DNA from 3 places in the Clostridium sp. 'deep sea' genome. Region 3 is predicted to be linked to each of the others. Evidence: predicted binding sites of a transcription regulator. Region 3 holds the regulator's gene; each other region holds the start of a gene.
What was found. The regulator LexA, encoded in region 3, represses DNA repair genes until DNA is damaged. The targets are predictions, from matches to a motif close to CNAACANNTGTTNG.

Region 1 (8,370 bases), 1.6 Mb from region 3:
AGATATAAGGTGTTAGATAAAATCTAAAGTTGGAGGTTAATTATGAAAAAATGGTATAATGAGGAATACGAATGGGAAATTGAGGTGGTAGGATTTCTTCGTAGTGAACACACGGAGCGTTATTGTCGAAACGGCGAAGAAATCGGAGATAAATATACCTGTACCTATGGGTGTCCTGTAAATGCAGATGGGCAGGGTATCTGCTCCAAAGTAATGATGATGATGTACCCAATTATGGAGGCTGTTAGAAGTGGTGGAGATTTAGAGAACGTTGGCGGAAATAGTAAATACAGCAAGGATATTGTATGTCCAGATGGCTGTGTTAGGTTTAGACTAACAGCAAAAAACCTTGGTAATGAGAATTTTTATAAAGGTAAGTTTTTCGATTAAATTGATTTTTTTTATGTTCAGTTTATAAGGTGAAATACTAAAAGAAGAATCACAGTTTGAAGTGAGGGTACACATGAGTAATGATTTTATTAACTTAACAACAGATAACCTTTTTGATGAGCATTTATGTTGCATTATTCGCAGCAAAAAGTTTCATCAAGGTATTGACTCAAAGCGACAATGGCTTGCTGACCGACTAAATGAAGGACATGTCTTTAGAAAGTTAAATGCAAGAGCTACAGTTTTTATTGAATATGCTCCCCTAGAAACTGCTTGGGTTCCCATAACTGGTGATAACTATTATTATGTGTATTGTTTATGGGTTTCTGGTAGTTACAAAGGAAAAGGATATGCAAAATCACTGATGCAGTACTGTATAGCTGATGCCAAAGAAAAGGGTAAATCAGGCATTTGTATGTTAGGAGCAAAAAGGCAAAAATCATGGCTTTCTAACCAATCGTTTGCAAAAAAGTTTGCTTTTGAGGTTGTTGATACTACAGATTATGGATATGAGTTGCTGGCACTGTCTCTTGATGGATCAGAGCCAAGGTTTGCACAGAATGTTAAAAACCAAGAAATCGAAAGTGAAGAACTAACAATTTATTATGATATGCAATGCCCATATGTTTATCAAAATATCGAGATGATAAAACAGTATTGTGAAATAAATAACGTTCCTGTATCTTTAATTCAGGTGGATACGCTCCAAAAAGCAAAGCAGTTACCTTGTGTTTTTAATAACTGGGCTGTGTTTTATAAAGGTAAATTTGAGACAGTAAACTTGTTGTTAGATGTTAAAACTTTAAAGAGAATACTAAAAAAATAAAAATTTAGTATTTTGGGCTTTTACATAATTATTGAACTGTATTCAATAGCGGAAATAGGAATTAACAAATTAAGACATAAATAAAGGAACGCGTTAGCCGATTATGGTTACCCGCGTTCTTTTCCGTATGAGGTGTTGTTTTATAATCTGTTACTAATTTAAGGCTATACTATTTAAGCCTTGCATTTGTGCACTTTTACCTTGTTTGTTTGGTTTTAAACCCAACATATTTACGCAATGTTAAAATAATATTTTAAACAATGCTTGTCACATCTGTTTTTTTTATCTATAATAAGAATATTGCATAAAGCGAATGTATGTTCGATAAATTAACAAGTTAATTATAGATAATTTTATCATATCTAAAATTGATGTGGAGGTATGTTTAGTGGCTCAAAAAAAAATTGTAATAAGGGGTGCTCGTGAGCATAACTTAAAAAACATAGATGTTGAAATACCGCGTGATAACTTGGTTGTTATTACAGGATTAAGTGGCTCAGGTAAGAGCTCTTTGGCTTTTGATACTATTTACGCCGAGGGTCAAAGGCGTTATGTTGAGTCTTTATCTGCTTATGCTCGGCAGTTTTTAGGACAAATGAAAAAGCCAGATGTTGATTCTATTGAAGGATTGTCACCAGCCATATCAATTGATCAAAAAACAACCAGCAGAAACCCCAGATCTACAGTGGGAACTGTAACTGAAATTTACGATTATTTAAGACTTTTATATGCCCGTATTGGAGTTCCACATTGTCCTAATGGTCATGGACCAATAACTCAGCAAACAGTTCAACAAATAGTAGATAAAATATTAAAAATCCCCGAGCAAACTAGGTTTCAGGTGTTAGCGCCAGTAGTAAGAGGAAAAAAGGGACAGCACTTAAATCTGTTAGCTGATTTAAGGCGAGAGGGTTATGTAAGGGTACGTATAGATAAAAAGGTATACCAACTGGAAGAAGAAATAGTTTTAGAGAAAAACAAAAAACACAACATAGCAGTTATTGTTGACAGATTAGTTATTAAGGATGGCATAAAGCAGCGGTTAACAGACTCTCTTGAAACGGCCTTAAAACTAGGTAATGATTTAGTGATAATAGACGTAATAGATCAAGAAGAACAGCTTTATAGCACCAGATATGCATGCCCTCATTGTGGATTTAGCTTGGGTGAACTTGAGCCTCGGATGTTTTCATTTAACAGCCCCTTTGGAGCTTGTAGTGAGTGTAGCGGTTTAGGTTATAAAAGAGAGGTTGACCCTAATAAGGTTATTTTAGATGATAGTCTATCAATTAATGAGGGAGCTATAACCCCGTGGAACCTAAAGAATACAAATTATTATCCCCAACTACTGAAGGGTGTTAAAAAAACCTTTGGCATAGACTTAAATAAACCGTGGAAAGAGCTTAGCGAAAAAGATAAAGATTTAATGCTTTATGGTAATAATAAAGTGAAAATTAAAATGAAATATAAGTTTATTCACGGTGGAGTAAGAAACTACGAAACTTACTTTGAAGGAGTTATTAATTATTTAGAGCGTCGCTATGAAGAGGGCTCCGAGAATAGAGAGTCACTAGAGCAGTATATGAGCTTAACTCCTTGTGCCAAGTGTAAAGGAAAAAGATTACGTAATGAGAGTTTAGCTGTGTTAGTAGATAAATATAACATTGCAGATATAACTAATTTATCAATAAAAAAAGCTCTTAAAGCCTTTAATGAATTTAATTTGACTGAGAAACAAGAGTTTATCGGTAATCAAATTATTAAGGAGATTAAAGCACGGCTTAATTTTTTAAATAACGTTGGTTTAGATTATTTAACTCTAAGTAGAAAAGCAGGAACTTTATCTGGTGGTGAGGCTCAGCGAATTAGGCTAGCAACCCAAATAGGATCTGGCTTAACAGGAGTTGTATATATTTTAGACGAACCTAGTATTGGTTTACATCAACGAGATAATAGCCGGTTAATTCAAACCCTAAAAAGGCTAAAAAATCTTGGTAATACCTTAATAATAGTAGAGCATGACGAAGAAACCATGCAAGAAGCGGATTATATAATTGATATTGGTCCAAGAGCTGGTTTGCATGGTGGAGAGATTATTGCAGCAGGAACCCTTGATGAAATAAAAAAGATTGAGGGTTCAATAACTGGTCAGTATTTATCAGGAAAAATGCAAATTACCACACCTAGCGAGAGAAGACAACCTAATGGTAAATGGCTTACTGTTGTAGGTGCAAGTGAAAATAACCTTAAAGATATTGATGTTAGTATTCCTCTAGGATTATTCACCTGCGTAACTGGGGTATCTGGCTCAGGCAAATCGTCGTTAGTTAATCAAATACTGTATAAATCATTGTCTCGTAATTTAAACAGAAGCAAATTGTTTCCTGGCAAACATATTAGTATTGAGGGTTTAGAATATTTAGACAAGGTAATTGAAATAGATCAGTCTCCCATTGGCAGAACACCCAGAAGTAATCCTGCAACCTATACCAAAACATTTGATATAATTAGGGATCTTTATGCAGAAACCTCATTAGCTAAAATGAGGGGTTATAAAAAAGGTCGCTTTAGCTTTAATATAAAAGGTGGTCGCTGCGAGGCTTGTAAAGGTGATGGCATAATTAAAATTGAGATGCATTTTTTACCAGATGTATATGTACCTTGTGAGGTTTGTGGAGGAAAACGTTATAATAGAGAGGCTCTTCAAGTTTTATATAAAGATAAGTCAATAGCAGATGTGTTAGAAATGACCGTAGATCAAGCTTTAGAGTTCTTTAAAAATGTTCCTCGTATTGCTAAAAAGCTGCAAACATTACAGGATGTTGGCTTAGGCTATCTTCATTTAGGTCAACCTGCTACCCAATTGTCTGGTGGTGAGGCTCAGCGTATTAAACTAGCCACTGAACTAAGCAAACGAGCAACGGGAAAAACTATTTATATTTTGGACGAGCCAACAACTGGTTTGCATATGGATGATATATCTAAGTTATTGACTGTTTTACAAAGACTAGCTGATGGTGGTAATACAGTGGTAGTGATAGAGCATAATTTAGATGTTATTAAATGTGCAGATTATATTATAGATCTAGGCCCAGAGGGTGGAGAGAATGGTGGTTTAATTATAGCCACAGGTACACCTGAGCAGGTAGCTAATATAGAGCACTCTTATACCGGCCAATTTCTTAAAAAAATACTAAAGTAATAATATTTAGGGGGCGCTTATTTGAATGAGCTGTCCCCTTTATAATTAAAAGTGTTATAATTAAAATTGATATTACTAGAATAGCTAGGAGCTAAATAAATGAGTCAGCTAATTAGAGATAAACTAAAACTTTTACCAGACATGCCTGGTTCCTATATAATGAAAAATTGTGATGGCAAAATCATATATGTAGGTAAGGCCGTTAATCTTAAAAATAGAGTACGCTCCTATTTTAATTCTTTTCATAGCCATGACCCCAAAACTCAAGAGTTAGTATCTAATATATATGACTTTGAGTATATTGTTACAGATACCGAGATAGAGGCGTTGGTGCTTGAAAGTATTTTAATTCAAAAACATCAACCCAAATACAATATCCGTATACCTGATAATAAACACTTTTTATATATTAAAATTAATAAAAATCTGCTTTATCCTCGCTTAGAGTCAGCTTATAAAGTAAGTAAAGATAAATCAACTTATTTTGGGCCTTTTCCAAATTCATGGGCAGTTCGAAACTTAGTTGATGTGCTTAGTAAAGTATTTAAGCTAAGAACCTGTAAAAAGGTAATAACAACAGATAAAAAAGATAGAGCTTGTTTAAAATACCATATAAAATTATGTTTAGGTCCTTGTATTAAAGCCATAAATGTTGAGGATTATCATGCTAGGTTAGAGAAAGCTATAAGATATTTAAACGGTGAAGAGCGTGAAATAATAAATGAATTAACATCAGAAATGGATAATGCTGCCCAAAATTTGCAATTCGAAAAAGCGGCCAGAATTAGAGACAATATAAAAAGCCTGTCAAAAGTTTTAGAAAAACAGAAAATAGTATCGGGAAAAGGTGAAAATTCTGATATTATATCTTTAGCCAGAGGTGTAGAGGACGTATGCACTATAGTTATGTTTATGCGTGATGGTCATATTGTGGGTAGAGATATAAATGTTATAGAGGGTGGAGTAGAAAAGCGTTCTGAGGATATTTTAACTGCCTTTGTAAAACAGTACTATGTATTAGATACCTTTATACCCCGTAATATAATTGTTGACGGCGAAATATATGACCAACAATTGTTAGAAGAATGGCTTACAGATAAAAAGAAAAGCAAAGTATATATTCATATACCTCAACGAGGCGATAAAAAAAGACTAGCATTAATGGCTCGTAAAAATGCAATGCTTGCCGTTGAGGAGCGCTGGAAACAAAGGGGCAGTCATGATGATATTCGCCAAGGAACAATGAGTGAACTAGCTCACTTCTTAAAGTTGCCAACAACACCCAAAAGAATAGAATGTTACGATATATCTAATACTCAGGGTCAACAAAGTGTTGGTTCTATGGTAGTATTTATAGATGGACAGGCTGCAAAAAAACATTACAGAAGATTTAGAATAAAAACAGTAGAGGGTCCAGATGATTTTTCTAGTTTAAAAGAGGTTTTGGAGAGAAGATTAAAAAAACTCAACTCAAACGATTTATCTTTTGGTCAAACTCCCGATCTAATAATTATAGATGGTGGTATGGGGCAACTTAGCTCAGTAATGACTATTGTTCAAAAACTATCCGCTACCGATATAACTATAGTGAGTTTGGCGAAAAGAGAAGAGCTAATATATAGACCAGGTAGTAAAATACCCATAGAGTTGCCAAGGCAGTCTCGAAGCCTTTATTTGGTACAAAGAATAAGAGACGAGGCGCATAGATTTGCTATTGAGTATCATAGAAATCTTAGGTCTAAAAGGCAAAAAAGCAGTACGCTGCTTAAAATTCAAGGCATAAGTACTGTTAGGCAACGAAACTTAATGAAAGAGTTTGGCAGCATAAAATCAATCTCTAAAGCTAGTGTTAAACAGCTCTTAGAAGTTAAGTCAATGAACAAAGCTGCGGCAAACGCAGTTTATCAATATTTTAATGGTTCTAAAAAAGAGAGAGGTGAGTAGTATGGCTGATGGTTTTAAAATAAGAAGTGGTGTAAAAAGAGATAATGTAACCTGCATTCCTAACGAGATTTGGGATTTATATTTACCCCATATTGGAGGCATAGGTGTTTTAGTTTACACCTTTTTTTATAGATTAGTTAGTCAAAGAAATAAAGTAGATTTTGAGTACATGGCTAATGAATTACAGTTACATTACGAAGATGTGTTTAAAGCTATTGGATCCTTAGTAGAGATTGAGTTGATTGAGTTTACAGGTACTGCTAATACTACCTTAAAAATCAATGACCCCAAAGATAAAGATCAGTTTCACAGATATATGCAATCTCGTAAGGCAAGTAGGAGTACAAGAGCTGAAGACAATAAAAAGCGGGAAGAGCTTGAAATACAACATCGTAATGATAGTATTTATAATATTGCAGAAAAAGAATATGGCAGGCCTCTTCGTTCTTCTGAATTTAGAACTTTAGCTTCATTAGAAGATGATTTCTCACGAGATTTAATTGTAGAGGCAATAGCAAGGTCAGTTTTAAATCAAGCTTTTAATCTACAGTATGTTCAGAGTATTCTTCATAATTGGAAGCTAAAGGGTATAAAAACATTGAGTGATGTGCAATTTGATGATGAAAATTACAAAAAACGCAAAAGTAGTAAAAGCAATAAAAGTAATAAAAGTAAAAAAACAACTCCATTGGTTAAAAAAAGTTCGAATGATAAATCGTTATCCAGTATGTATGATGAAAGAATGAAAAAACAAGGCTTAAAAAAATAAAATTCAGGTGATTTAAATGATTATTCCTAGTGGAGAAAAAAAGACCCAAAACTATAATAAGGCATATGAACGAGCCCAGTTTTGGTATAACAAGTACCCCAAGCTTGAAAGGCTTGATACTCAAATTGCCGACACCTTGTTATCGTTTAGTAATAATAATTCAAATGAAGTTGTTACAAAACTAAAAACAATTCAGGCAGAACATCAAGATTTTTTGGCAAAACACAAAATTCCCAAAGACTATAAATCACCAAAGTTTGAGTGTGAGAAATGTCAGGATAGCGGATGGGTTGAGGAAGTAGATTATCGAGCTAGTAAACTATATGGTTATGAAATTAAGAGAGTTGTAAAATGCAATTGTTTAGTTAAAGCACAAAAGCAAATGCTTATAAATAATTATTTTAAGGCGTCATGTTTAACACCCATAATGAAAAAACAAACCTTTAATAGGTTTAGACTAGATGTATATAGTGATATAGAATTTGAACATGAACATTCCCATAGGCAATTAATGCATTCTAATTTATTGGTGGCTCAAGATTTTGTAAAAAAAATGTATAAGGTTTCTAATGGAGTATTAGGATTTGATGTTAAAGGCTTGTATCTAGAAGGTAATCCTGGGGTTGGAAAAACTTTTTTATGTTCAGCAATAGCTAATAGCTTACTTAAAAGAAACGTACCGGTATTGTATTTGCCATTTGTAGATTTTATGCAACAGCTTAGAGGAACTATCAGCGATAATCGCAAAAAAGTAGACGAGTATATTGAGGCAGCTAGAGAAGTAGATGTTCTGATACTTGACGATTTAGGAGCAGAAAGCATTACAGACTTTTCTCAAGAGGTTTTGTTTTCTATCATTAATTACCGAACTAGTTGTTTAAATAAACCCATAATAATTTCAAGCAATTATACAATAAAAGAATTAAGAAACAGTATATACCATGCTAGAATAGCCTCTCGAATTCAAAAACACTCGGATATTTTACACTGTGTCGGAGATGATTTACGGGAGATAATTAAATAGATTAGTGCAAAATTGGCTATGCTACAGTAGAAGAGACTGTAATAGCCTTTTTTATTACCTAAATAAAGATATTGTAAGTAAATATTGATATTTTAAATATTTAAATTAAAAATATGTTGACATTGTTTAAAAACATTAATATAATTAATGTAAAGATTAATATTATTAATAAAGATAATGAATGGTGGTGTTACTATGTATGATGCTCCTGGTAA
Region 2 (11,951 bases), 1.6 Mb from region 3:
TAGCTCCATACGTTCAATAGCATCTATATCATGGTGGAGATATTTCACTCGTAAACCTTGCTCTTTAAAGTAGTCTGTTAAATCTTCAGCCATTCGTTTTGTGAGAGTTGTGACTAATACCCGTTCTTCTTTAGCAATAGTTTTTAGTATTTCACTATATAAATCATCTATTTGACCATCAATTGGTCGAACCTCTATCATAGGATCAATTAATCCTGTTGGTCTAATTATTTGCTCTACAAGTTTTTGCTTTTTCTCTAATTCATAAGGCCCCGGTGTGGCTGATACATAAATGACTTGTTTTAGTCTTTCCACCAACTCTTCAAATTTTAATGGCCTATTGTCTACAGCACTTGGCAACCTAAAGCCATGGTCTACTAGAGTCATTTTACGTGATCTGTCTCCAAAGTACATACCCCTTGCTTGCGGCATAGACACATGAGACTCATCAACTACCATTAAAAAATCATCAGGAAAATAGTCTATAAGTGTATAAGAAGGATCACCCTCTTTTCGACCATCTAAATGGCGTGAGTAGTTCTCTATACCTTTGCAAAAACCTAGCTCTCTTATCATCTCTAAATCATAGCGAGTTCTTTGCTCGAGTCTTTGTGCCTCTAACAACTTGCCAGCATCTCTCATATTTTTAAGCTGCACTTCTAATTCTGCCTCTATATCAATAGCAGCACGCTCTATATTTTCTTCGGAGGTTACAAAGTGAGACTTAGGGTAAATGGCAACGTGATTACGGTCTGCCATTATTTCACCTGTTAGGCTATTAATTTCGGTTATACGCTCTATTTCATCACCCCAAAACTCTACTCTAATAGCTATTTCGTTATTAGAAGCAGGAAAAACCTCTAAAATATCGCCCCGTACTCTAAAGGTACCACGCTGAAAATTCATATCGTTTCTAGTATATTGAATGTCTACCAAATGACGCAATATTTCATCTCTACTGCGTACCATACCAGGCCTTAAAGACAAGGCTAATTTATAATAGTACTCGGGGGAACCAAGACCGTAAATGCATGATATTGAGGCTACAATAATTACATCTCTTCGCTCAGATAATGCAGAGGTGGCTGAGTGACGAAGTTTATCTATTTCATCGTTAATTGAGGCATCTTTTTCAATATAGGTATCAGTGCTAGGAACATAGGCCTCTGGCTGATAATAATCATAATAACTAACAAAATACTCTACCGCATTATTAGGAAAAAACTCTTTAAATTCACTACATAGTTGAGCGGCTAGGGTTTTATTATGAGCTAAAACCAAGGTTGGTCTCTGAACTTTTTCTATTACATTTGCTATAGTATAAGTTTTACCTGAGCCTGTTACACCCAATAAAACCTGATGTTTTAAACCATCATTTAGGCCATTTGCTAACTCATTAATGGCATTTGGTTGATCTCCTTTAGGTGTATACTGCGAAACCAACTTAAATTTATTCTCACTCATATAATCCCCTCCTGCTCCATTTACTATATTAAGTATATCAAAAAACTACAAAAATCTTTTACTGCTACACAAATACATGTTTAACCTCACATGCTATAGTCTTTTGACTATACACAAACTAGTGTTTGCTGTCAAGTATTATATCCAATGTGTTTTATAGTAAAATTTTTAAGCTTTAAAGAGTTAGGTAAATTACTTTAAATAAAATAATAGCCTAAAATCCACAAGCATTATTGTAAATTTTAGGCTATATATGTTTATGTTAATCTTAATTTTTACTAGTTTGAATTATCTCTTTTTAACATAATTCATAGGATTTGATGGTGTTCCATTGTTTCTTATCTCAAAGTGTAAATGTGGACCAGTACTTAAACCTGTTATACCACACTTAGAAATAAGTTGTCCCTTTGATACAACTTGTCCTTTTTTAACTAAGAGCTTGCTGTTATGGGCGTATAATGAAGATTTTCCATTACCATGGTTAATTACTACTGCTAAACCGTAGTTTCCGTAACTACCTGAGTGAACTACTGTGCCACCATCAGAAGCATAAATATTTTTCCCATAGCCAATTCCAATATCAATACCTCTGTGGAAGCTTCTTTTACCTGTAACAGGGTGATTTCTGTAACCAAATGGCGAAGTAACCCATGTTGTACCAGGAGTTGGCCAAGTAAACTTACCAGTACCAACTGAGCTTGGTTCTCCCATGGCTTGTAGCTCTTTTTCTAACTTTTTAGAGGTCTCTTCTAAATCGTTAAGAGCTTTTTCAAATTCTTTCTTATCTTCTTTTAAAGACTTCATTAAGGCATTACGTTGAGCAGAACGAGTTTGATACTCGGTTCTACGGCACTCAACTGTTTCTCTTTGTAATTCCATAGCCTGCTTAGCTTCTTCTAAACTCTTTTTTTCTGCTTCTAGCTGCACTCGTTTATCGCTTATCTCTTTTATTAACTCTCTATCTACAGTGATAAGTTTACGCATCATAGTGTATCTGCTTAAAAAGTCAGCTAAACTTTCTGATTTAAACAATATTGAAACATAACTTAAAGAACTATATTTATAAATTGCTTGTACACGGCCACCCAATAAATCTTCACGTTCTTTTAAATTCTCTAATTCTTGGTCTAATGCTTGCTCGCTATTTGATATTGAAGTTTCTAATTCAACTATTTTTTCTTCTAAAACATTTATTTTGCGTTCAGTTTCGGTTATTTGACTATTTAATTTTTTAAGCTGATAAGCAGTTGCTTTTTGTTTATTGTCATTTGCATCAATTTTATCTTTAAGACTTGATAAGTCATTTTTTGCATCCATTAATTCCTTTTGTAATTGCCCTGCATCTTTAGCCTCTGTTATGGTAACTTGCATGACTAATAATACTACTATTAAAATTACTGACAACTTTTTTAGTTTACCCATTCTATTATTCCTTTCGTTTTATTAGTCACTAAAGTTTAAGAAACTTTCTCATTGATATTGTACTACCAAAGATACCTAAGAATGATCCCCCAATTGCTAAAAATACCCAAAGTTGAGTGTTGATTGTAGCTGTTGGCACAACCTGAACATACTGTATAAGCCCTGAAAACCACAAGGAAAACTGCTTATAAGCATAAACCAAGATGCCTCCTGCAACTAAAGAGCCAAACAAGCCAATGAGCCAGCCCTCTAAAATAAATGGCCATCTAATATACCAATTTGTAGCACCAACATATCGCATAATGGTTATTTCATCACTTCTCATTAATACGGTTAATCTTATTGTATTAAAGATTACAAAAGTCGAAGCTACAGCTACAGCTATGGCTAAGCCTATACCTATCATTCTTATTACATTTGTAACATTGATTATATCTGCGATATACTCTTTACCGTATACGATATCTTTAATGCCTTTAAATTCTTTAAGCGCTTCTGCAACTATAGATATTTGGGCTGAATCTTTAACAGTTATATCGTAGACATCCGGAATCATTTCATATAAATCTAAACCATCTAAAACCTCGGAATTATCACCAAATTGCCGTTTAAGTAGATTAATCCCAGCATCTTTATCTACATATATTACTTCATTAACCATTGGATGTATTCTTATGCGTTCTTCCAGCAAAGCCTTACTATCTAAAGCTATTCCATCTTCTAAAAATATTTTTATCACAAGTTCAGACTCTACTTGATCCACAAAGCAGTTCACATTAGAGATTAATAACACAACTGTACCAGCAATTAGCAAACAAACCATTACCGTTGAAATAGCCGCCGTCGACATCCAGCTATTTCTAATTAGGTTTCTAAATGCCGTTTTAAGATGATTACCCATTTTGTAAAACACTGCTGTATCCTCCTCTAGCATCATCTCTAACAAGTCGACCTTTATTAATCATAATTACTCTTCGTTGCATTTTATTCACAATATCTTTATCATGCGTTGCCATCACTACTGTTGTTCCTGCATTATTTATGCGTGAAAATAAGCTCATAACAGACCTAGTCATATCTGGGTCTAGATTTCCAGTAGGTTCATCAGCCAAAATTAGCAAAGGCCAGTTGGCTATTGCTCTACCAATAGCTGTACGCTGTTGCTCACCACCAGAAAGCTGTTTTGGATAAGCAGATTTTCGATGAGTCATTTCAATTATCTTTAATACCTCATCGACCCTTTTATTTACCTTATCTTTTGGTAACCCAATAACCTGTAAGGAATAGGCAATGTTATCAAACACAGATAAGTTAGGGAGCAGTTTAAAATCCTGAAACACTATCCCCATTTTTCTTCTTATATAAGGAATTTTTCTTAATCTTAAGCGAGAGGTATCGGTACCATTAAAATAAATAGAACCAGTAGTAGGCCTCTCTTCACAGGATATTAATCTAAGAAGTGTAGATTTACCTGCACCATTTGGTCCAACTAAAAATACAAAATCTCCTTTTTTAATATTCATACTAAGATCATCAATCGCTTTAACATTTTTAGAATATGATTTCTCTACATTTTTAAATACAAGCACTTTTAACCCTCCGGCTTAAATCTTAGTTGATAACATTATTCTTAATAAGCAAAATAAAATTTACAAAACAGTTATTGATAAACCACAAATAAACAAATCAAAGCTTAAATTGACTTGCTTATTATTTGCTTAGCGAAATATAGAACATCTAGTAATATTTTATCAAAATATGTCTACTTATAATTTAATGGTTTAAAGCAAATTTAGCAAGTAAAATTTAGGCTTTGTTATCAAATTTTAATATATAAACTCAAAAACAATCAAAAAAAATGTTAAGCAACCCTTAGACCTAGGCACTTAACATTTTGTTCGACTTATTTTTACTTTTTTTGTTATTTTAATTTAGTTGTAAAATTTACAATTATTCTTTAAAAAATTTACCTATCATAAAGCTTTGTAATAAATCAATTATATTTTTAGTTACCACAGCTAGTATTTTTTGTCCCTTTTCAGCACTGGCTTTAGTTGCATCCCCCGTTATTGCATTCTCCATACTTTTATAAGCCAAGTCAGCAGTGTATATTTTACCAATTGTTTCATTTTTGTTTGTTGGCGCATATTGCATGTCAACAAACTCTGGGGTAATTGCTAACATTACAGATGTCTCATCCTCACCTGCATGTCCACGGCTTTCACATATCTCTAATATATCCGACATATAATCAGACCACCAATTAACAACAAGCACGTTTGCACCATGGTCTGCCATATGTTGAGCAGCTATCCTTAATGCAGGACCATTACCACCGTGCCCGTTTAATAGTACAATATTATCGATTCCCCATGTTAAAAATCCATTTCCTATTTCCTCTATATAACAAGCCATTGTTTCATTACTTATATTAACAGTACCAGGAAAAACACCTAAACCCCAAGAGCTACCATAATTAACTGTAGGTGCTACAAAAATTTTATCATCTAATTCATTGTTGATATTTTCAACTAATTTATTAGGTATTATAAAATCAGTTCCTAACGGACAATGTGGTCCATGAGCCTCAAAGGTACCAATAGGTATTATAACGGTATTGACCGTTTCTTGAAATTTAATAAATTTATGCATATTTAAAGTTGATAAGAACATTGTATTGCCTCCTATTCATATAATTTAGTAGCTATACTTCTAGCCAAAGTGGTAAATTCCTTCGTACTGTACGTAGATACTTGCTTATGATATACTGTATGCAATGTATTAAAGGATACGGGTTATATTTCATTTTCCGGTAAGCAGTACTTACCGGCTTTTTTGATATGGACAATTTTTTGTCTACCAAAATATATCTTTTAAATTTTTTAATCAATAGTTAGAAATAGGGTTATGCTAAAGAAGAAAGAGCAACCCTAACAAGAATTAGGAGAAAATATATGAATAGTAAAAATAACATTTTATTTATTCCATTAGGTGGAGTAAATGAAATAGGAAAAAATATGTATGCCCTTCGATATCAAGATGATATTATCGTTATCGATGCGGGTATCATGTTTCCTGACGATGAATTATTAGGAATAGACTATGTTATTCCCGACATGACGTATTTAATAGAAAATCGTAATTTAGTGAAAGCCATATTTTTAACCCATGGACATGAAGATCATATAGGAGCTATTTCTTATTTATTACAAGAAATTAATGTTCCTGTTTATGGAACAAAACTGACCCTAGGTTTAGTTGAATGTAAGCTAAAGGATTACGATATTACAAACTATACCTTAAATGTTGTTGAAATTGGCGATGTTATTGGAGCAGGATCTTTTGCAATTGAGTTTATTCGTGTTAATCACAGTATTCCAGATGGTGCTGCCTTAGCCATAAATACCCCTGCTGGTATTATTCTACACACAGGTGACTTTAAATTTGATCAAACCCCTGTAGACGGCAATGTTACAGACTATCATCGACTAGCAGACTATGGAGACACAGGAGTATTGGCCTTGTTTTGTGATGTAACAAACGCTATTCATTCTGGTTATACTCCATCCGAAAAAGTAGTGGGTGATGTTCTTGATAATATTATTAGAAATACTACAAATAGAATAATAATGGCTACCTTTGCTTCTAATATTCATAGAATACAGCAAATATTTCAACTAGCTCATAAACACGATCGTAAAGTTGCTGTTATTGGCAGAAGCATGGTTAATAATGTAAGGATATCAAACGAATTAGGCTACTTAGATATTCCCCCTAATACCTATATTGAAACTGAGGATACAGATTTATATCCACCAGAAAAAATACTAATCATTTCAACAGGTAGTCAAGGTGAGCCTTTAGCGGCACTTACTAGAATGGCCTTTAATAGACATGCTCAAATAAAAATTGGAACTCACGACACAGTAATTATGTCAAGCAGCCCTATTCCAGGCAACGAAAAACTAGTTAATAGAATCATTAATGCTTTAACATATAATGGAGCCACCGTTATTACTACAAGAGATGCTCAGGTACATGTATCTGGTCACGCCAGTGCTGAGGAGCTAAAAATGATGTTACACTTGGTAAAGCCCAAGTATGTAATACCGTTTCATGGCGAATATCAGCATAAAAATGCCTATAGACTAATTGCAACTAGTTTAGGTATTGATCCAAATAATATTTTTATGCTCAATAATGGCGATGTATTAGTAATGAACGAAAAAGAAGCATTAGTATCAGATACTGTTGAATCAGGTAGAATTTTAATAGATGGAAGAGGCATTGGGGATGTTGGTAAAGTTGTATTAAGAGATCGCCATATGTTAGCTCAATATGGAGTACTAACATCTGTAGTTGCAATTAATAAACAATCTCGACAAATTTTAAGTGGTCCAACAATAGTTACTCGTGGGTTTGTATATGTTAAAGAATCAGAAGATTTACTTGATGAGGCAGCTCATAAGGTGCGTCTAGCTCTGGAAGATCAGCTAGCCTCGGGCATAACTGATTGGGCGCCACTAAAAAATAGAATGAGACAGGTATTACAAAACTATTTATATGAGCAAACAGGAAGAAGACCAATGATTTTACCAATAATTATGGAAATATAACTTTTAAATGGGCTTTCACTACAGTGAAAGCCCATTTTTTACTTTAATATTTATTTGACTATGACGTAAATAAATATTATTATATTAATAGAATAATATATTCGATTTAAATTGAATATATTAATAACAGGAATATTGTTTTAGTAAGCAGTTATAAAATTCTTAATAAAATTAAGTTTGGAGCGTGTAATTGATGAAAGCAAAACCATGTATTTTATTTGTAATTTTAGTTATTTGTAGTCAATTAGTCTTTTTACTATTTTCTAATGTTATTAAAGTACCCTATATTTTAAACTGTCTTTTTCAAGTATTTGCTATATTTTTTATAGGAGATTTTATAGGTAAGTATATTTTTAAACTTCCATTGTTTAATTACTCAAATCCTTTAACCTACTTACACGATAGAATAATTGGATCTATAGGATTTTTATTTGTATTGTGTGTTTTATGGGGTGTTTTGATAGCTTATAATAATTTTTGGGGTTATAAATATGCAATTTTAGAGCCAATTGTCAAGGGTGGTTTAATACCAACCATTTATTACATGTTAGTTAATATGAATTATCTTAGTAAAAGTGATAGAGCAAAAAAACTTTTAAAACGTAAGCTATAAGATTTTATATAAAAAAGAAGGTGAATCACAAGTTTTATGTGTTTCACCCTCTATAATTCTCTTTTATATAGAAAATTTATTTTTTGGAATATTCCTCAATTAAGGCTATTATTTGTGGGTATTGTAACATAGTTGAAAAGTCTGCATCTGTTTTTACTACTTCTACATACTCTTTATTCAACTTAAAACATTCTTCTAAAGACTTTAAAACCTCAGCCGGTTTCTTCTTTAATACTGCCTGACTACTAGCTAAAAAATACCAACAATCTGCATTACCATTATCTAATTCTAAAGATTTACTAAAGCTCTCTTCTGATTTTTCATAATTTTCAATCTTATAGTAGGAAACCCCTATATTATAATAAACTGTTTTGTAGGTATCATCATGCTCTACATTAATAACCTCAATACTATTTTCTATCATTTTATTATAAACAGCAATTTCTTCTTGATATTTTTTGTCTTTATAATAAACCTCAGCAAGATTTAAATAATTTTTACCATTATCAGCATCAAACTCAATTGCTTTTTTATAATTATCAGCAGACTCTTCAAGCTGATTATTGATATAATAAAGGTTGCCTAACTCTGAATAAATAAATCCAGACTCTGGCTGCTCTTGTAAATAATGCTTTAAAGCAGCTATCGCCTCATCAAGCTTATTTTGACGAGCCAAAGACCAAGCTAACAAAACATTAGCATCTTGATTTTCTTTTTTATTTTTAGAAACAGATAATTCTGCATATTTCTGTGATTCTTCATAGTTTTCTAACATAAAATTTCCAAAAGCTATCCCGTTCATATAATTAATATCATCTTTTAAGTAACTATGAAGTTTATAATAGATATCTAATCCCTCTTGGTAACTTCCCTGATCATAAAGCTTGTCAGCACGAGACTCATAAACTTTCATACCACCTAAAAAGATTCCACTACCAATTATTACTAAACCTAAAACCAAATACAAAATTCTTGCTCCCGCATCACCAATAATTTTTCTTAGATTTTTAGCTTTACGAGACTCCCAAAAAAAACTTACTTTAGTTAGGGCTGCAAACCAACAAAATAAACCTACTAAAACTAAAAAAACTCCTAATAACATAAGCTATACTCCCAACTTAAATAACACTTTAACTAAACAACTTAACAATTCCAATAACAATAAATATAACACCTATTACAATATGTATTTTTTGCGCTGCACTATCACCAACAGTTTTTCTAAGTCTTACAACTTTATAATTATTCCATAAAAACGATGGTTTTGCAGTTACACCATAAATAATAACAGCACCAATCAAAAATGCCAATATACTAACCATATCCTAACTCCCTTTTTTATAATTATTTAATATATAATAAATTATAGGGGCACTTGTTATGAGAGCCCCATAATAATTTACTCTTATTTTTGTTAAAACATAGTATAAACTTATTACTTATTTACTCTTCACGTGGACGCATAGTAGGGAATAAAATAACATCTCTTATAGAAGCAGAATCTGTTAATAACATTATTAATCTATCTATACCAATTCCTAAACCACCAGTTGGAGGCAAGCCTATTTCAAGCGCCTCTACATAATCAGTATCTAACACATGTTTTTCTGGTCTATCTTCTTGCTCACGCTCTTTTAACTGATCAATGAATCTTTGTCTTTGATCATCGGGGTCGTTTAACTCAGAAAATGCATTACCCAACTCACGTCCATTGGCAAATGCCTCAAATCTAGCTGTTAAGCGACTATCGTTTAGTTTTCTTTTTGCTAATGGTGAAACCTCTACAGGATAATCATAAATAAATACGGGTTGAATTAAATGCTCTTCGCATTTTTCTTCAAAAACTGTATTTAATACTTGTCCCCATGTCATATTATCTTTTATAACAACGTTTACAGATTTAGCTGCATCACGTGCTTCTTGATCAGTACTAAAAGAATTAAAGTCTATGTTAGCATACTTTTTAACAGCCTCTACCATAGTCATTCTATTCCAGGGAGCAGTAAAATCTAACTCTTTGCCTTCACACATTAGTTTACTTGAGCCACTTACTTTTTGAGCTACATGAACAACCATATCTTCTGTTAACTTCATAATATCATGATAGTCATGGTATGCCCAATAGAGTTCAATACTTGTAAACTCAGGATTATGACGGGTAGAAATACCTTCGTTTCTAAAGATACGACCAATTTCATAAACCTTTTCCATTCCACCGACAATTAATCGCTTTAAATAAAGCTCTGTTTCAACTCGTAATACCATTTGCATATCTAAAGTATTATGGTGAGTAATAAATGGACGAGCAGTTGCACCAGTTGCATGTGCATGCATAGATGGTGTTTCAACTTCTAAAAAGCCACGCTCATTTAAATAATTACGAATTTCCTGAATAATTTTACTACGCGCTATAAAGGTATTCATTACATCTTGGTTAGTTATTAAGTCAATGTAACGTTTACGATATCGAGTATCTACATCTTTTAAACCATGCCATTTATCAGGCAATGGTCTTAATGACTTAGTTAAAAGGGTTAATTGTTTTACTCTTAAACTAATTTCACCTTTTTTGTTTTAAAAACTTCCCCAATAACACCTATTATGTCACCAATATCAAGCAGTTTAAAAATGGCAAACTGCTCTTCTCCAACAACATCTTTACGCACATAAATTTGAATTTTACCGGTTAAGTCTTGTATATTAGCGAAGCCAGCTTTACCCTGACCTCGCATTGTCATTAATCTACCAGCTACAGAAACTTCTTTGCCCTCATATTGCTCAAAATTATCATTAATTTCTGCTGCTGAATTTGCAACCTCATACTTAGCATTGGTTTCACCAAATGGGTCAAATCCCATCTCTTTTAGCTTATTAAGCTTGTCTCTTCTTACTTGTAATAATTCATTTTGACTTTGAATATTTTCTTGCTGCAAGGTGATTCCCCCACTTTTCTATTTAATGTCGACTATTTCGTATTTAATAGTACCTACAGGTACACTAACTTCAATAATATCACCTTTTTTCTTGCCTATTACAGCTTGACCAACAGGTGATTCGTTTGAAATTCTACCTTTACGTGGATTAGCTTCAGCTGATCCAACAATTATATACTCCTCATCTTCATTATACTCTATATCTCTTAATACAATTCTTGTACCTAAAGACACTACATCTTTATTCTCATTCATTTGAATGATTTCAACTCTGGTTAATGTTTCTTCTAATTCTGAAATACGCATTTCACAGGCTGCTTGCTCTAGTTTTGCTTCATTGTATTCTGAGTTTTCACTTAAGTCACCTAATGAAATGGCTTCCTTTATTCGAGCAGAAATTTCTTGACGTTTTACTGACTTTAAATTCTTTAATTCTTGTTCTAACGCTTCTTTACCCTCAATGGTTAATAAAACTGCTTTGGTGCTCATATATTAACACCCTCCAAATTATTAAAATTAACAACAAAAAAATGTAATTATTACTGTTGTTATAACCAATTTAAACTATTCGGCTTAATGTGGATTATACTTGTCAATTACTGTAAAGTCAACAAAAGCAGCTTAGTAAATATCATAACAAAAAAACACTAATATTTATTCCTGCAAAATACTTTTAAGTAATTGCTTAATTGGATTTATTTATGTTTTTTAATCTGTTTTAACAATTTCAATTAAAACTAAGTCATTTACCCACTTTGTGACCACTACAGTACCTAACTGTAACCGAATAATCTCATACCAACTAGATAAGCTTTGGTGGTAAATACCCAACTCTTTTAACCACTCGTTTACCAGTACTGTTGGTAAGTACTCCCCATACTGCTTATATAAAATACTGGGAAA
Region 3 (11,951 bases):
GTATTAAGTCCTCATACTTGCGGTATCGAATTAACTCAATATTTCTATTAATTTGCTTTACTGCATATGTATCATACTTATTAAAATCTCCAGCAATACACAGTAATCTTGCACCGCTCCAGTCTATTTTCTCAGATACTTCTTTTCCTATTTTTCTTTGCACTAATAACTCAAACTCTGCTTTATGGTCAAGCAACCAGTCTAAATAAAACAAACCCTGATTAATAACATTTTCATTACTAGTCCTTTTATACTCCAATATAACGGGGGCATTATTTTCATCAATACCTAAAGAATCAATTCTACCACCGTGTACTTTTCCTGTAGTGTATTCAGATGCTAAAAACTCAATAGCAAAAAATTCACTCATATTATCTTCAATAAAATGTTGTAGTGATTTTTCAAGAGCTACAAATTTAGGCACTAGTTTTTTGGCATTAGTATTATTAATTTTAAATAAACTCAGTTCTCCCATGTGTTCTCCTTTTAATTAGGCACTATGTTTTTTCTTAAAGGCATCATAAACTTCAAACATTAATAAATCCATTAAGGTTCCTCTAAATTCTTTATCTTTTAATACCCGTCCATAAAAAGATTGATTTTTATCATACTCTTCAACAACGCCATCCATAAAACTCTTTTCAAAAGCTAGCTTAAATAAATCATAAGTATTTACTTTCGACTTAAGTTCTAAATCTTCATTAGATAATAGATTACTTTTTATCTGACCGATTGATAGCTTCGCTGAATTACTAAAATCAGTACCATACCGTTCATTTAACTTTTTAATGATATTACTAAGCAAATCTGCCTCTGGCTCAGCAACCATGCCAATATTACCAACTTGAATTTCTAAACCATTGTCATCATCACTTTGTAAGCTAATTTTACCTTCTGTTTTCTTTTTAAGTTTATAATATTGTAAAACTACTTTATCTGTAATATCTACATTACCAGGGCTTTCGATATCTATCTTTTTTATTACATAACGAGCATAAATACTTAGCCTATGTAAATCTGCATCTACTATAGGTGCAATTTGAATAATTAAATTATAAAAGCTAACAAATTGTTTTAATAAGTTACGAAACTCTAGTTTTTGCTCTTTATTGAAATCTTTCAGTCTCTCAATAGCATAATCAACGCAGTTATTCATAATTGCTTTTTCTTTTACTGTATGTTTATCTTGGAATGTAAAATCAGTAAATAGAACTACATCTTTTTTATCAATTACTTGTTTACTGTAAATTTCATGCTCTAAAGTATAGATTTCGTTTGGATCTATGTCATTATTTAATGTTGAAACCTTGTAAAATGGCAAAAAAGATTGTTTAATATCTTCTGGCTCATTAACAAAGTCTAAAACAAAGGTATCTTCTTTACCAGCATAGGTTCGGTTTAACCGAGAGAGTGTTTGCACTGCCTTTACACCAGCCAACTTTTTATCTACATACATGGTATGTAACTTGGGTTGGTCGAATCCAGTTTGATATTTATTGGCAACTATTAAAATTTTAATATCCTTTTCATCAAAATGCTCTGGTAGCTTACTATCTGCTATACCATTATTCATGTTTGATTCAGTATAGTCTATTTCATCATCTTTAACTGTACCCGAAAATGCAGCCAAAGTTTTTACATCAGTATATTTTTTTCTTTTTAGGTAATCGTCAAATGCTAATTTATATCTCACCGCATGAAGTCTTGAAGATGTTACTAACATTGCTTTTGCCTGACCACCGATTTTAGGCATAATTGAATTGCGAAAATGCTCTATCATGATTTCAGTTTTTTGAGATATATTATGGGGGTGTAAACTTACATATCGAACAATAGACCTAGTAGCTTTAGCTTTATCAAAAGCGGGGTCAGTATCTATTTTCTTTATAACATTATAGTACATACTATAGGTCATGTAGTTTTGTAACACATCAAGTATAAAGCCCTCTTCAATAGCTTGTTTCATACTATAGCTATGAAACGGATAATATTTACCATCTTCTCTTCGGTTACCAAATAACCTTAAAGTAGTACTTTTAGGGGTTGCCGTAAAGCCAAAGAAACTCACATGCGAATTATCTACAAATCTCTCTAGTTGCTCATTAATTAAATCCTCTTTATCTTTATGCTCTTGTTCTTCTTTACTAGCTAACTTAGTAGCTTGCTCAAGCGTTAAAGATTCTTTTAAAGCAATAATGTTTTTACCAGATGTTGATGAATGAGCTTCATCAATTACAATTGCATACTTTTTACCTTTAGTTCCTTCTAATTTTTTAAGAATATGAGGGAATTTTTGAATGGTACTGATAATAATTTTTGTGCCTTTTTCAAGCTCTGTAACAAGCTGATTAGAGTCTTTATCTATTTTAGCAACTACACCTAATTTATGTTCTAGCTGATAGATTGAATCTTGTAATTGTTTATCTAACACCCTTCTATCGGTTACTACAATAACTCCATTAAAAATAATGTCATTATTATCATTATGTAAAGAGGCTAAACGATGACTTAGCCATGTTATAGAGTTAGTTTTACCAGAGCCAGCTGAATGTTGTATTAAATATTTTTGTCCTGAACCATACTCTTTAACATGCTTTATAATATTACGTACCACATTAAGCTGATGATACCTCGGAAAAATAACTTTTTCAGTCATTATTTTATCACCATTATTTAAGGTCTTTTCTTTTTTATCTATGTAAACAAACTTATGTAAAATCTCTAAAATAGAGTCTTTTTGCAGTACTTCTTCCCATAAATAATGGGTGTTTAACTTGCCTTCAACTTGTGGATTACCAGCTCCATCACCTATTCCTTTGTTAAAAGGTAAAAAATAGGTTTGCTGACCACTAAGCTTAGTTGTCATATATACTTCATTTGTATCAACAGCAAAATTTACAATAGTTCTCTCTTTAAACTTAAATAGTTGCTCTTTATTACTGCGATCTGTTTTATATTGAGTAATTGCATTTTTATAACTCTGCCCTGTAAACGAGTTTTTAAGCTCCATTGTGATTATTGGTATTCCGTTTAAGAATATTACTAAGTCAATGCGTTTCTTGTCTATATAATTTAGTTCTTCAGTTATAGAGAGAATGTTTTGTTGGTAAAGCGTAAATTGATTAGGGTTAAGATTGGTTGGAGGTTTAAAATATACTAACTTTAGCTTAACCCCAAAATCTTTAAGCCCATGTTTTAAAACATCAATAACACCACGAGTTTTTAACTCACGGTGGATATTATTAATAACTTTGCTATGGTAATTATCTTTGTAAATTTCTTTGAGTCTTTTTAGCTCTTTTGGCTGAGTAGTTTCTAAAAAGGAGAATAAACATTTTTTATCTATGGCAAATAACTTATCGTAATCTTTATTAAAAGACTCACTATAACCACTATTAAGTAAATACTCTTTAATAATAGTTTGAAAAGGTCTTTCTTTAAGGTTTTCAGGAGTTATATTACTTATCATATTGATTCTCCTTTCACAATTTGCCAGTCTCTTAAATCTATTTTACCTGTTACTGCTTCCGAGATTAGGCTTTGTTTAGCTTGTTTAAGTTTTTGGATTTGATTTTTTATTTTATTAACTATACATTCTATTTCTAGAGTACTACAATCTAGAAATTCAACAATTTTACTCATTTCAACATCTGAAGGGATAATAACATCAAATTCTTTAATATCTTTTTGGAAAAGGTGAGGTACTCCCATACCATCTTTTACTATACTTATATTGTTTTGGGTGTAGTTTGATAATATAAGGTAGTATACGTAAAGTGAATTGATTTCATGTTTACTCCTAATAATAGCAATAGAACTATTAACTGTGCCTTCGGACTTTAGGTCTCTAATAATGTTAACAGTTCCTAATGTACTTCCATCTTTTGTTAATAAAATATCTCCTTTTTTTAACTTTATATGTGGCGATTCTATATATCTTTTCTTACTTATATAATTAACATTTTCAAAATCTATATTTCTATTTTTTATATTAGGAGTTGACAAAAAAAAGTAACCTTTGTCTACGTACTCACTTGCTTTTAAACCTTTCCATCCAATTCTTGCTTTGATAGTTGAAATAAATTTAAGTCTTGATGTAATCCACCTGATTGGAATAATCCCATATATTGTCTTACTTTCCTTCATCTCTTCTGATTTTCTTTTTACAAATTTACCATCAACTATTTTAACCTTGCCTGTTACTACTTCTGCTATAAGGCTTTTTTTAGCTTCCTCTAGCTTTTTTATTAAAAGCTCTTTTTTTACTATGATTGAATCAAATTGAGCGGTTTTTATGTCTAGGAAGTTGGATATTTTTTGTTGTTCAAAAAAATATGGTATAGGTACATTAATCTTTTTCATCCTTTCTATATTTGTCGACCATAAGTCGTCTACTATTCCTGTACCCCATCTAAAAAACTCTTCAGAAAAATAATAATTTCTGAACAAATAATGCGCATAAAAAGGACAAATGTTATGTTTTGGTGCTAAAACATGGCATATTAATGATACAGAACCATCATATGGAGATACTCCACAAGAACCTTTTCTATCTGCTCGACTATTGATAACAAAATCACCAGTGAGTACTTTTTTTCTATTGCTTCCATTATTCGTCTTTGCTACGTTCTCAAGCTGCTTCATAATACCACTTTTAGTTACGGATAGTGGTATATAATCTTTATCACATACCTTGTCTTTTCTAACACTAAAATATTGTTGAATTCTTCTAGTAATCCATTCTTTTGGTATGGCTTGTAACCACTCAACACCACTATCAACCATTTCATCATCTTTACGATACTTTATCTCATACATTAACCAAGCACCTTCTTTATCTCTGTTTGAATTTTTTGCTCTAATTCTGCAATCTCTTGCATAATTTCCGCAAATGGTCTTAGCTTTTCGTATTTATAAAAATAGCGGGTAAAAGGTATTTCATAACCAATTTTAGTTTTTTTATGGTCTATCCAAAACTCTTTAACATGTGGTTTAACCTCACGTTCAACATAGTTTAAAATATTTTGCTGTTCACGTTTAATTTGGCGTGAGGTATCGTAACTGTGACCTAAACTAGCTAGAGACAAAGGTATAGTTTCGGTATCTCGTAGTGTAGTGTCAGCCTCTTTTACTTTACTCTTATAACAATAATCAGCGGTTTCATCTCGCTCTGCTAAACCCATTAATACTGCTTTTGTTAAAGAATTACTAAGCTTAAGGTCTTTTAAAATATCATTAAGCACCTTTTTAAAGTTGGTTCTATTTTTATACAGTTTATCACCAATATGCTGTTGCAATGTACTAATAATGTTTGCTTGTAGCTCTTTACCTTTAGTTTGTTTTTCAAGTTCAAATAGTTCTTTTTTCTTAATTAGCTGTTTATTCTTTTTAAGCTGTAATTCTGCTAGTTTATCTTCATCATACAGTTTTGCAAAAACTGACTCAGCATATATATTTTCAATTCGCTCTTCACTAATTTTAAAGTTAAGTTTTAAGGGGCGTTCTATTGTTATTTTTACATAACCAAACTCTTTATTATCGAATATTTTACAATATTCACCCTCTTTAAACTCTCCGTAAATGCGAGTGATTTCAGCTATATCTTTTTCACTTATTTCATTACGCTTACTACCTAAAGACTTACGCATTTTATGATAAAACTTAGTAGCATCAACTAATTGTATTTTTCCTTTACGAACTGGTCCGTTTAAAATATTATTGTTTTTACGATTGGTTAACACCCAAATATAGGTAGCAATACCTGTGTTATAAAATAAATCAGTTGGTAAAGCAATAATACCTTCTAGCAAATCATTTTCAATTAACCAACGACGTATTTCCGATTCACCAGAGCCTGCATCACCTGTAAACAATGGAGAACCATTAAAAATTATGGCCATACGAGAGCCTTTTTCATCGTGCATCATTTTTGAAACCATGTGCTGTAAAAATAGCAGTGAACCATCAGAAGTTCGTGGTGTACCTGCAATAAATCTGTTATCTAAACTGTATCCTTCTTTATTAACAATTTTATGTTTATCTTTTTTCCAATCTACCCCAAAAGGAGGGTTCATTAATGCAAAACGCACTTTAAGCCTTGAATGTCCATCTTGGGTAAAGGAGTTGCCTAAAACTATATTTTTGGCTTGTTGCCCTTTTATTAAAATATCCGACTTACATATAGCATAAGATTCGGGATTAATCTCCTGACCAAAAACCTCTACTTGAGCATTTGGATTTAACTTTTTAATATACTTAGATGCAACTGAAAGCATACCACCAGTTCCACAAGCAAAATCTCCCACAGTAAATATACTACCAGGTGTAGATAACTCATCTTCCATTCCATTAAATATTAAATTAACCATTAGCTTTATAACTTCACGTGGAGTATAATGGTCACCTGCTTCGGCATTCTCAGAAAAACGTCTAATTAATTCCTCGAATATGTAACCCATTTCAGTATTGCTAACTACCTCTGGGTGAAAATCTACAGTACTAAATTCTTTAATAATTAAATATAGTAAATTATTTTCATCTAATTTTTTTATCTGTTTTGCAAAGTCAAAATTCTCAATTATTTCTCTTACATTTGAAGAAAATCCTTGTAGATAGTTTTCGAAATTTGCTTTTATATTTGATGAATCATTTAATAAACTATTAAAATTAATAAAACTAGATTTATTTGAGAAATTGAAACCGGCTGTTTTATTTAAGATAGGTTCAATATCAGTTGTTTTAGCTTTTTCTATTACAGTTTTTTTTGTATCTTTAAGTAAACAATCGAAGCGTCTTATAACTGCCATAGGCAACATAACATCTCTATATTTTTCTGGTTTATATGGCCCACGTAGTAATTCTGCAATCTTCCATATAAAATTCACCTTATCATTGAAGTTTTGCATGATATGATTCTCCTCAGCTAATAAACTATAATATATAGTTTATTATATTTTTATATATAATTATTAATTTTTAACACTAAATTGATTTTAACTTATATGGCATATTTATTCCAGATATAGTAATAAAAAAGACGTTAATTATTTAAATAAACATTTTAAAAAGGCAAATATAGAATTTGCCCCTATGATATTTACTTATGGTAATTTACGTTTCCTTAATTAACCACAAATGAATGACACAGAGGTCATTCACTACGGGATCATACTTTGATAATGGGCTGAGACTTGATTATTACAATTACGTGAGGTGGAATTTCTCCATAAAAAAACAGTTGAACAAGGAAAAATATACTATGAGATGAATTATAATGCGGAGTCAGAATGAGTAACAGGACGTTACGAAAGCACTGCTTAGCCATGGACGGCGTTTCAGTGCGGTCTGACGGAGCTTTATAATGAATCCATAGTATCTGACGAAGTGAGTTGTTTTATTAGGGAGTTATTTCACCGTATTCAAAATTCATTATTATTTAAATGTTTTCACTACAAAAAAAGCTTGTTTTACTATTCTTTTTTAAGGTACCTTATTTTTCTTATGAAAAAAAGGTTTTTATTCAAACCCATTTTGTCTCCATGCCTCATACACTACAATTGCTGCTGCATTAGATAAGTTTAGCGACCTTAAATTGCCCTTCATGGGTAAGGTAATACATCTCTCGGCGTGTTTATGAAGCAGTGGCTCTGGTAAACCCTTGGTTTCGCAGCCAAACAATATATAATCATTAGGTTTATATTTAAAATCTGTATATAGGTTAGTACTTTTAGTTGTTGCCAAATAAAAATCTGCATCTCCCATATACACTAAAAATTCCTCGAGACTTTCGTGTACGGTTACATCAACACTCGACCAATAATCTAGCCCTGCACGCTTTAAATGTTTATCCGAAATAGAAAACCCTAGGGGCTTAACTAAGTGCAGTTTAGAGCCAGTTATTGCGCACGTACGGGCAATATTGCCAGTGTTGGGGGGTATTACAGGTTCTACTAAAACAATATTAAACATTTTTATCTCTCCTAGCAAACAATTGTTTTGACAACTTAATATTTTCACTGATATAATAACAAAAAAAGAGCAAAGCAGGGATAGGTATGAAAAAATCTTTAACCAAGAGACAAGAACAAATTTATAACTACATATGTGAAGCAAGTCAGGACAATGGTTATCCGCCATCAGTTCGAGAGATTTGTGCCAAAGTTGGCTTAAAATCTAGCGCTACTGTTTATAATCATTTGGTTCGGCTTGAAGAAAAAGGCTACATAAGGCGCGACCCTGCCAAGCCAAGAGCAATTGAAATTTTAGATGAAAATGTGCAATTACTTAACTCAGGCATAGCCAAAATACCGTTAGTAGGTAGAGTAACTGCTGGTATGCCAATTCTAGCTCAAGAAAACATAGAAGAGTATTTTCCACTACCCACTTATATGGTGAAAAGTGATACTATGTTTATGCTGCAAATATCCGGCGAAAGTATGATTGAGCGAGGCATTAACGATGGCGACTTTGTAATTGTACGTCAGCAAAAAATTGCTGAAAACGGAGACATAGTTGTTGCTATGCTTGATGATGAAGCTACAGTAAAAACCTTTTACAAAGAAAGCGACCATGTTAGGCTTCAACCCGAAAACCCAGCATATCCACCCATTATTGCTAAAAACGTTTCAATTCTTGGTAAAGTTATAGGTTTATTTAGGCAGATGTAATTTGCTTTAATAAAAATCACTAAAATCACAGCCTTTTGGGGATGTGATTTTTTATATTACACATTGCTTATTGTAAATAAACCACTTTACCTTAATTTCCACATATGAACGACACAGAGGTCGTTCACTACAAACTCTACATACTATTTTAACTTTTAATTCTAGTCCACCCCACTACTTTATGTAAAGTATCGTAGGGATAACCTCCGTAAAGATACAATTGTATCGGTGTATGTTTAAATATGATAACTTTACTAAATGACTTGATACTATTTAAGTAAACGATTACTATTATAACTTATTATGGTAATATAGATGTATATAATAAATATTAGGAGTGCTGGCTTGTGAAAAAACCTTTATTTTTATCATATATAGTAACCGTATTAATTTCAATTCCTATTTTCACCTTTTCAATTACAAAAGCTTATCGGTATCCATTAATTCTTATATTAGCTGGTTCTATGTTTCTTATAGCAGAGCTCTTATTAAAACCAAAAATAAAACCAGATTTATTAGTAGATATCCAAAAAAATCAATTGATTATGACTCTAATTGCCTTTATCTTAAGTTTATCATTCTGTTTTATTAAAGCACCAGAACATTTTAGTTATTTGAAAACTATTGTTATTACAATTGTTACATATTATATTGTGCAATCAATAACGATAGTACCTTATTATTTTAAACATAGAGGTTCAAAATCAAATGTTGCAAGTTGAAATTCAAATTGCTGTACTAATAAGACCAGTTCGGTCTTCATCATCAGCTAATAATACCCGACATTTTGTTAACAGACTAATGTAAATAAACCACTTTACCTTAATTTCCACATATGAACGACACAGAGGTCGTTCACTACAAACTTTAAATACTTTTATTGTTACTTATAATTAAACTTCAAGAACACCCTTTTTTATCATGTGATTTAGTGCAGTTATTATGCCTAACTCTATATGCTCTAACATTTGTCCACCCTGCATGTATACTGTATAAGGCTCAATTACGGGAGCGTCGGCTGAAAATTCTATTGAAGCACCCTGTATAAATGTACCGGCTGCCATTATAACTTCGTGATCATAACCTGGTAACATTCCTGGTATAGGATTAGCCATAGAGTCAACTGGTGAACCCTTTTGAATGCCCTCACAAAAGGCAATTAATTGCTCTTTATTTTTCATGTTTACTGACTGAATGATATCGTATCTTTGCTCATTTGCTTTAGGATCAACAGTTAGGTTTAGTTTTTCGAAAATATTGGCAGCAAAAACCGCCCCCATTAAGGCTTGACCCACTACATGGGGAGCTAAAAATAAGCCGTGATAAAAGCTTCTTATAATATTTTGGGTTCCACCCATATCTCTGCCTAACCCTGGTGCTACACAGTAGTCCATAATATCATTTATAAATTGCTCTTTACCTACTATATAACCACCCCATAGTGCTAAACCACCACCAGGGTTTTTTATTAAAGAGCCAGCCATCACGTCTGCTCCTACTGAGGTAGGCTCAAGCTTTTCAACAAACTCTCCATAGCAGTTATCTACAAAAATAATTATATTAGGGTTTACTTTTTTAATTGCTTTAAATACAGGCTCTACCTCAGCACAACTCCATGCTCTACGGGTGGTATATCCACGCGAACGTTGAAAATGTACCATTTTAGTTTTAGCTGTAATGTTATTTACAATACTAGTTGTATCTAAATCACCACTTTTAGTGGTATTAATAACCTTTACTTTAACACCTTTATTTAATAGAGAGTGTTTAGAGTCACTAGTCCACCCCACTACTTTATGTAAAGTATCGTAGGGATAACCTCCAGCAAAGATTAGCTCGTCTCCAGCTAATAACAAACCCTGCATAGCTGCCGAGATAGCATGGGTACCAGAAACAAACTGACCTCTTACTACTGCTGACTCGCTATAAAACACTTCTGCATATATCTCATCAAGAGTATCTCTGCCTAAATCACTATAGCCATAACCAGTGCTACCCTGTAGATGCATGTCTGTAACACCGTGCTCCTGAAAAGATTTTAATACCCTTGCTTGATTATACCTTGCTGTTTCACGTATCTCTTTAAAGCTTTGCTCGCAGCTTAATAAGGCATTATCTGCAAGAGTTAAAAGTTGATTATTTACATTTAATATCTCTTTTAAGGCTAAAAAACTCATTGTTTTCCTCCAAATTTTACTTATTGTATTGTAGCATATCTTATCAAAAATTATAAGCAGACTTGCTCTTTAGGGAGCAAGTCTGCTTTAATTTTTTGGGGTGTGAATACCTAAAGGTATTCGTTTTGTGTTTGCTACGCTCTCGGTTTGTGTTATTTTTTCGTTGCACTTAAAATAACGTGGTGTGATTGCTTGGCAATCGTAATATAACACTAGAGATTATTGTGAAATTATTAATTAGTACTATTTATTTTAGTATAATTTAGCTTAAGGAAATAGGCATATTTATAATTCTCTATTTTTTCTGGCTCTTTGCAGTTCTCTTTTAAATTAACTAAATACGATAAAATAGTATATTCCTCATCAACTTTTGGACTAAAATTAGTTTTTGTCTCTATAGAGTATTCATTAATATTAAAATTTAAATCCTCCATAGAAGTATAGCCTACATAGGTATCATTTTTCAGAGCAAATATCATGTTAATCTTACCGTTATCTTTTTGCTGTGTAATTACATGAAGACCAATATCGACATCAAGATTACTATTCTCATAAATACACTTTTTAGATTTTTCAAGTACTTTTTTTAAATGTCCATCTTCATAAAGCTCAAAAATAACCTTAACCTCATAGCTATCGCTTAAATTTTGTATAGTATATTCCTTCAAATTATAATTTGCATTTTCGTAACTGTAACTTGTATTAATGTTTTTGTTTTCAATGATGTATGGTTTTATCACTGGCTTAGTTTTGTTAAAAGGCAATGCAAAAAATATTACTAATGCACAAACTATAAATAGTGAAGTATATACTAAAGTTTTTTTTGAAATCATATTATATCATCTCCAAGATAAAACAGATTATATTACTATACAGCTAAATAATAGATATTAACTTATATATTACTAAAACAGTTACAAATGTTCAATGAATTTTAACATGATTTGATTTAGAAACTATTAAAATATTTCTTAATAAAGTAGAGTATCGCCCAACCTAGGCTCATAGAATTGAGTTTAGATAAAGGCATAGCATTGATTTTTGCGTGCAAAATATCTTACATTAAAAAATACGCATAAATTAAAAAACTCATACAGATAATATTGCT

Region 1: the regulator LexA is predicted to act here: its motif matches at 1,527-1,540, upstream of uvrA (excinuclease ABC subunit UvrA).
Region 2: the regulator LexA is predicted to act here: its motif matches at 1,579-1,592, upstream of uvrB (excinuclease ABC subunit UvrB).

The regions. Positions count from the first base shown of each region.
Region 1 covers NZ_CP063353.1:2,131,535-2,139,904, reverse strand. The annotation lists gene IMX26_RS09880 (TIGR04076 family protein) at 43-390, shown strand; gene IMX26_RS09875 (N-acetyltransferase) at 464-1,216, shown strand; gene uvrA (excinuclease ABC subunit UvrA) at 1,605-4,418, shown strand; gene uvrC (excinuclease ABC subunit UvrC) at 4,518-6,362, shown strand; gene IMX26_RS09860 (DnaD domain protein) at 6,364-7,131, shown strand; gene IMX26_RS09855 (ATP-binding protein) at 7,148-8,155, shown strand; gene IMX26_RS09850 (DUF2089 domain-containing protein) at 8,351-8,370, shown strand, end outside.
Region 2 covers NZ_CP063353.1:2,140,517-2,152,467, forward strand. The annotation lists gene uvrB (excinuclease ABC subunit UvrB) at 1-1,464, opposite strand, end outside; gene IMX26_RS09890 (peptidoglycan DD-metalloendopeptidase family protein) at 1,753-2,886, opposite strand; gene ftsX (permease-like cell division protein FtsX) at 2,915-3,799, opposite strand; gene ftsE (cell division ATP-binding protein FtsE) at 3,780-4,475, opposite strand; gene IMX26_RS09905 (creatininase family protein) at 4,837-5,559, opposite strand; gene IMX26_RS09910 (ribonuclease J) at 5,841-7,502, shown strand; gene IMX26_RS09915 (hypothetical protein) at 7,693-8,115, shown strand; gene IMX26_RS09920 (tetratricopeptide repeat protein) at 8,192-9,217, opposite strand; gene IMX26_RS09925 (hypothetical protein) at 9,246-9,437, opposite strand; partial or broken gene lysS (lysine--tRNA ligase) at 9,559-11,054, opposite strand; gene greA (transcription elongation factor GreA) at 11,067-11,537, opposite strand; gene IMX26_RS09940 (hypothetical protein) at 11,757-11,951, opposite strand, start outside.
Region 3 covers NZ_CP063353.1:570,736-582,686, forward strand. The annotation lists gene IMX26_RS02730 (DUF5655 domain-containing protein) at 1-475, opposite strand, end outside; gene IMX26_RS02735 (type I restriction endonuclease) at 491-3,469, opposite strand; gene IMX26_RS02740 (restriction endonuclease subunit S) at 3,466-4,818, opposite strand; gene IMX26_RS02745 (class I SAM-dependent DNA methyltransferase) at 4,818-6,905, opposite strand; gene trmL (tRNA (uridine(34)/cytosine(34)/5-carboxymethylaminomethyluridine(34)-2'-O)-methyltransferase TrmL) at 7,516-7,968, opposite strand; gene lexA (transcriptional repressor LexA) at 8,055-8,666, shown strand; gene IMX26_RS02760 (hypothetical protein) at 9,014-9,388, shown strand; gene IMX26_RS02765 (methionine gamma-lyase family protein) at 9,560-10,843, opposite strand; gene IMX26_RS02770 (hypothetical protein) at 11,077-11,676, opposite strand.